DNA from 3 places in the Shewanella livingstonensis genome. Region 3 is predicted to be linked to each of the others. Evidence: riboswitches for the same ligand, from Rfam matches in the RefSeq annotation. Region 3 holds a riboswitch; each other region holds the start of a gene.

Region 1 (2,279 bases), 1.3 Mb from region 3:
GTGGCTTTAGGTGAAAAACTTAATAGATCCCGCTCAATACGCCCTGCACCACCAAACAATATACTCGTGGTTAATGTGTCTGAATAAGTTAAATCTGCGCCTAAGGCCCAAATATTATTCAGCTGGTATTGGTAACCACTGCGCAGTGCTGTGGTCATTTCATGAGTGTATTCACCCGCAGAAAAAGCCGCAACTTGGCGAGGGTCGGCTTCGTATTGCGCTAACGTTAGCGCGCCAGGCGCTTGACGATCATTATCAAAATAATTAACTTCTACATAAAAGTCTTCGGTATCAGTTTGATACTGTAAGCGACCTAAAATAGAGCCTGTTTCACTCTCATTATTATCGCGATAATTATCACTGTCTTTATAGCTTGCCGCTAGAAAATAACGCCATGCGTTGTTGATAGCACCTGAAATATCACCTTTAGCTTCGTAGGTATCAAAACTGCCACCACTGACTTGTAAACCTCCGCCGGTTTCAGTCGGTGCTTTGGTAATGATATTAATCACACCGCCAACAGCTTGGTCACCATACAACACCCCTGCGCTACCTGATAAAATCTCAACTCGCTCAATTAAATTAATTGGGATAGATTCAATGCTTGGCGCTGAAATATCAATATTATTCAGTCTGCGTCCATCAACTAAAATAAGTGTATTATTAGCCGCTTGTGATGCAGAAAAACCACGCATAGAAAATACAGTGCCCGAGTTATTATCCGACACCTGAATACCAGACTGTCCACGTAATAAATCGGTTAAATTGGTGGCCCCACTCATTTGAATATCAGCAGCATCAATAACATTAACATTGGCAGCAATATTTAAAGGGTTAGCAGCAGTACGGCCAATAACCACAATGGTTTCATCCATGGTGATTGCCGAAGAGGATGTAGTAGCGGGATCAGCCGCGATAGCATTAGCACTGACTACACTGAAGACAGCACTTAATAGCAGTGCGATTTTTGTTGGTTTAGTACCCATTTACCTTTAACTCCTGAAAGGAAAAATGGGGCAATAGCGCCGCAATATACATCACTGCAGTCGGCTTACTCAATAGACAGCGTCTATAGAACAAGCCGACAAGCGATGTCACATTACATTTCGAGATCTGCCCACCGAAATCATCGAAATCACCTTTAAGGCCGGTCTCCGGACTGAGGTTGTGGCGTTGCCCCTGGGGGCAACACACGCGAGTCGAGATGATTAACGCAACGCTGTTGCGTACCTGACTCTCACCAATCACCGTTGCGGGGGCAGTACCAGATTTGCACTGGTTTCCCGATTATCCAGCTGAGATCGATAGATCCACAACAAGCACCGTAAAGATTGACTAACTAACCTCAGCTCTCATTAAGAGTTGCGGTTAACTATTGAAATAACATGAGTTGAGGTTCAACTCATGATTGAAAATATGTGTTTGATTGGCCAACGCTAGCATTGCGTAGCACGTACTGTTTGACTATCGTTGCCATCATAAAATAATAGCGCGGCGATTATAACGGATCCACAGGGGAATTTGATACTCACAAAAGGTTAACTCACAGATAATTCAACTTATTGATGGTTTAACATATCGATTGATAATATTTAAGAGGCTCAGCAAGCACCTCAATACTGTGCAAAGTTTCGATGTGAGCATGTTTATACTAAATCTAGGGACTTAATCTAAGAACTAAATCTAAGGACTAAAGCTCAAAACTGACTATCTGAGCAAGAGCTAAGCACTTGAATATGGATGCTAAGATTCAGGATGCAAAACTAAGGTTCAAGATTAGGGCCAATACGAGAATTAAACTAGGGATGAGTCATGAAATCACGATAATTATCGATAGTGATGGGTACTGTATCTATCGTAAACACCGCTGTACGAATCGATTTATGAATTAAGTAGACATTTTCGTCATCACTTATTACCGTAAAATAGCCCATTTCACCTTGTGGACTGGTGATATAAGGCTCTTCAACTGCCGCTAAAGATTGATGAATATTAGGCATGCTGGTACAGCCTAATAAACCATGTACAGCCTCGAGCTCACCAACTTCAGAACGACCAAGCTGCTGATAAACAACTTGCCCTTGGCAATGCTCTTGATAGGTGGCAGCCATTGAATCTAAAAAACGTTCTGGCTCAACGTCATTTGCTAAGCCTTTAAAACCTTGCATGCAGACTAAACTAGACCAATCATTTAACGACTCATTCGCTGGAATAAACTCAGCCATCGTCATGTCGCCACGTTTATCGCTAAATGCGAGCTTCCAATCTAATGGTGGTAA
Region 2 (2,279 bases), 1.3 Mb from region 3:
TATGTACATGAAACAAGCCAGGATAGTGTTTTTACGTCACGGTGAGTGCGAAGGCGGCGAAATAGCACGAGGCCAAATTGATGTACCATTAACGGCGCTGGGGCGCGAACAAATGCAGCGCGCCTTTACTTGCGTGCCGCAACCCATAAGCCAGCTATTTAGTTCGCCTTTAATACGTTGTCACCAGTTTGCACAGGCTTTGTCGCAACAGTTATCGGTACCGTTGCAAGTTTTACCAACCTTACAAGAGGTCAATTTTGGCGTGTGGGATGGCCAAGCATTTGATGAGATTTATCATGCAAGCCCAAGCCAATTTGATGCTTATTGGCAGGATCCATGGAAGGTTGAAAACACCCCCGAGAAGGGCGAAAGTGTGGTCGATTTTGCTGAGCGGGTGCAGCAGGGGTTAATGACAGTTGTCGACAGTTTGCAGCAAGTGTTGAATGAGGCAGATGAATCAATTCCTCAGGCATTGGTGGTAACTCATGGTGGTGTAATGAGATGTATTATGGGATATGTGCTTAATGCAGGCCAATGTAGCGGATTATTTGCTAACCTAGCGATCCCCTATGCTGCTATTATGGCGCTCGATGTTTATTGGCCTGACGGTGTTGATAATATTGATAGTTTTCAACCTGAGGTTGTGAATAATAAGGCCGCTAACGTGAGTTTTACACTACATTGGCCTAAGGCTTGATGATAATAAAACGGTGTTATAGCGTTATAAATTGAAGCATCGTCGCCTCGCCTATAATGTTATCGCTATTAGGCTATTATTTGCGTCATAATCATTGCACCGTCGTCGTTGCTTTATGACCATTTATCTAAGATATTATTTTAAATCCATTGTTTAAGATTATTATTTTAAAATTATAGCTTTAGGTTTGTAGTATTAAAACTGTCGTTTCAAGCTCGTAGTTTCAAGCTCGTAGTTTCAAGCTCGTAGTTTCAAGCTCGTAGTTTCAAAATCATAGCTTCAAAATTATAGTTTCAAAATCATAGTGCCTTTCAAGGTATTGGGAATTGGGATAAGCCCAAACTGTACCCGCAACTGTAAATGGACCTATTACCTATTGGTGCATAAGTCAGATACCAGCTTTGAATCGCCTCAATATCCATGCCTAAGCGGGTGACTTAGGGGAGTTATTAAATAGATGTATGTGTTAATTAATGAGACATGGCGAGGTAACTTACATGTCTGAATCTGTGTTAGATGTAAATCATCTTTTTTGGCAAGTTGATAATAAAACGATTCTGGCTGATATTCATTTCAGCCTACCTAAAGGGCAAATGCTAGGCTTAATTGGCCCTAATGGTGCGGGTAAGTCGAGCCTATTACGTTGTTTATATCGTTATATTGTGCCGACTAGCGGCGATATTGATATTTTTTCTCAATCTATCAGCGAGTTTTCATCTAAGTTACTAGCGCAAAATATTGCGGTGGTGCAACAAGATACGCCGCATTATTTTGACATGACAACCGAACAGTTAGTCACTATGGGACTAACACCGCATAAAGGCTTATTTGATCCTAATACTGCCCAAGATCGAGAGCGTGTATTAAGTGCATTGACCAAAGTAGGCTTGTATGAAAAAGCGCAACAACAATATGAACTGTTATCTGGCGGTGAGAAGCAACGTGCACTTATCGCTCGCGCTATTGTGCAGCAGCCGCATATTCTTATTTTAGATGAACCTACCAATCATTTAGATATTCGTTATCAAATTCAAATTCTTGAACTGGTTAAGTCATTAGGCATTAGCGTTATTGCGTCTATACATGATCTAAACTTAGCCAGCGCAATGTGCGACAAGTTATTACTACTCGACCAGGGACGTTTAATTGCAAAAGGCACCCCAACAGAGGTGTTAACCGAGCGGCAAATTAGCGAGGTGTTTGGCGTGTGCTGCGACATCAATGTGCATCCACAGCATGGTAAACCGTTAATCAGTTATTTTTATGGCTACCAAGCAAGCCAAAAAGGGTGTCCTAATAATGATTGATGCATCCCAACGCCGATATTATGTTTGCTTTAGTTTGTTAGTGTTTGCCACCCTACTTACGCCTATTTTTGCCGCGAGTTTTGGTGCCGCTAATATTCATCTTAATGACGTATTGATGATATTTAATACTTTATTAGGTGGCGACATGGCGAGTGCTATTAATGGCAGTGACCATGCGATTAAGTTAACTGAGCGAATTGTGCTTGAATTACGTTTACCGCGGATTTTATTGGCCTTTGTGGCTGGTGCAGGGTTGTCTATTGCTGGCAGTGTAT
Region 3 (2,279 bases):
CCATTTTTTTCTGATAAAATTAGAGGTAAACGCAAGTCTGACTTCTGTATTTGGATACCTGGTTTGCATTGACGATTTTATATCAAGTAGCGATGCAAGAGTCGAATCATAAGTGGTACCAAAAGCGGCTATAACGATAGCGTTTTGGGGTTTGTTATCCATATTTTTTTCCGCTGCGTAACTATTAGAGATGAGTAAAGTTGAACCAATAATGACAGCAAATACCTTATTAAATCGTTTCATATGTGGTCCTTATATTGTAAATCAATAGAACTTAATAAGCCTGTTCGGCTTCCAGCATGAATTAACTGACAATAGATGATCAGCGGGTATTTCGACGTGGTCACTCTACTTATTTAGAAGTATTGAATGCAATATTAATTGTTATTGTTTATGCCATAGGGCTCAAGTATTTATTTATTAATATGAGAAGTAATGTGCAAAAATGGTTCTTTATTAAAATTAGTGTTAATAATCTCATATTTTATCAATATTTTGTGTGATATGAGTTTTAATGAAACAGTTAATAACCCCATAATCAATATTTTTTTTACACAGTTAAATAACGCATTACTCCCTAATCTCTACAGGCTCAGGCTGAGAAGGTGCATGAAATTAAATTCATTAATAATTGCTAAAATAACAGCTCAGTTTTTAACAGATATGAGTTGATATTTAAAGGTCGTGGGGGAAGGTCGAAATCAAATTGGTTATGGCGGGATTTCCGGGAAACAGGTCAATATCCATTTAAGGTACACTACTTAAGGGAGAATATATAGAGATTGGGTCATTGTCCAATACGGTTTAGATCACAGAACCATAACCTTGCTAAAAAAGCTGTTAATTATCACAGTGCTTTACTCATTATATCTCAATACACTTGCGAAGTTGATTTGCCATTTGGCCAGATTGTTGAATGAGTCTTAATATTTAATACTCATTCAACCCTAATTTGAGGGGGAACCAGATGTTATTTCTGGGCTGTACCCGCAACTGTAACTGTTTACCTTTATGTACCTAGATTTATATTATAAATGAGTCGTATACATAGAGACAAATCAGAAGCCAGAGAACCCTAATCAACAAAAAAGCTGAATATCGGGCGGGCCTATCCGAATCACAGTTCAGGTAAGATTGGTATTATTATGTTAATTTATAAAGACATATCCTTAATACCACCTTTACTGGGAAAGAAGTATACCTTTTCTTCTTCAGCAAAATTTAACGTTCTTGGCCGGAACATCAGTTTTAGGATTTCTTCTTTTTGAAGAATAATTAAAATTTATGCCAGTAAATAATGTTATGTCAACTTCAGAAGTGCCTTTATCAATCAATACTCCTGTATTAGAAGGTAAAAGTTTACATCGAAGTTTTGGAAAACGAAAAGCTGTAGATAATGCAAGTTTTTGCATTAATCGTGGAGATATATGCGCTTTCTTAGGGCCTAATGGTGCGGGTAAAACAACGTTAATTAAGATGTTAACAGGCCTAATCTCCCCCGATTCTGGTGATATTTTATATGATGGTCATGCACATAGTACTGATCGACTAGCATTAAAACAGTTAATTGGCGTTGTTCCGCAACATAATAATATTGATCGAGAATTAACCCCCGTAGAAAACCTTACCGTACACGGTTTGTTGTATAAAATGCGTGGCAAAGCACTCACACATAGAATTAACGAAAGTTTAGCCTTCGCCGAACTTGAAGAACACCGAGATATCCCTTCAGAGAAATTATCAGGCGGAATGAAACGTAAGCTCGTCATAGCTCGTGCGCTTATGCACAATCCTAAAATTCTATTCCTTGACGAACCAACGGTAGGACTCGACCCTCATAGCCGACGTAAAATGTGGGATTTTTTATCCAAAATAAATAAAGAATTCGACTGTACCATTTTCCTCACCACTCATTATATAGAAGAAGCTGAAAGAATGGCCAGTAGGGTCATTTTTATCGATCGTGGCAAAATTATTGCAGACAGTAATGTAGAAACATTAAAGCAAGATTTAGGTTCTCATGTACTTGAAGTAGGGCAAGATCGTCGACAAGAGTTTTTTGCCAGCCGTGGGCATGCCATGAACCGATTAGCCGAATTAGCTGAAACAGTGAGTATCAGACAGACAACCCTTGAAGATGCCTTTTTACAAATGACAGGACAAAGGTTGGTTAAAAATGCTTAGTGGAGTTGTAGGGATTTATTACCGTGAAACCATGGTGCTTAGAAAGAAACTGTTGCGGGTTGTTATGGCTGCAGCCGTTCCACCTTTTCTTTATT

The links. A riboswitch is a leader RNA that binds a small molecule or an ion and turns the genes downstream of it on or off. The one in region 3 is predicted to bind cobalamin.
Region 1: it holds a riboswitch for cobalamin, as region 3 does, so the genes downstream of both, EGC82_RS05785 (TonB-dependent receptor) here and EGC82_RS11340 (ABC transporter ATP-binding protein) in region 3, are expected to answer to the same signal.
Region 2: it holds a riboswitch for cobalamin, as region 3 does, so the genes downstream of both, EGC82_RS06025 (ABC transporter ATP-binding protein) here and EGC82_RS11340 (ABC transporter ATP-binding protein) in region 3, are expected to answer to the same signal.

The regions. Positions count from the first base shown of each region.
Region 1 is NZ_CP034015.1:1,333,771-1,336,049, reverse strand. Features, by position in the region: gene EGC82_RS05785 (TonB-dependent receptor) at 1-986, opposite strand, end outside; cobalamin riboswitch at 1,129-1,342, opposite strand; gene EGC82_RS05780 (hypothetical protein) at 1,800-2,279, opposite strand, start outside.
Region 2 is NZ_CP034015.1:1,393,034-1,395,312, forward strand. Features, by position in the region: gene EGC82_RS06020 (histidine phosphatase family protein) at 8-697, shown strand; cobalamin riboswitch at 995-1,115, shown strand; gene EGC82_RS06025 (ABC transporter ATP-binding protein) at 1,195-2,004, shown strand; gene EGC82_RS06030 (FecCD family ABC transporter permease) at 1,997-2,279, shown strand, end outside.
Region 3 is NZ_CP034015.1:2,646,402-2,648,680, forward strand. Features, by position in the region: gene EGC82_RS11335 (sirohydrochlorin cobaltochelatase) at 1-243, opposite strand, end outside; cobalamin riboswitch at 922-1,090, shown strand; gene EGC82_RS11340 (ABC transporter ATP-binding protein) at 1,303-2,184, shown strand; gene EGC82_RS11345 (ABC transporter permease) at 2,177-2,279, shown strand, end outside.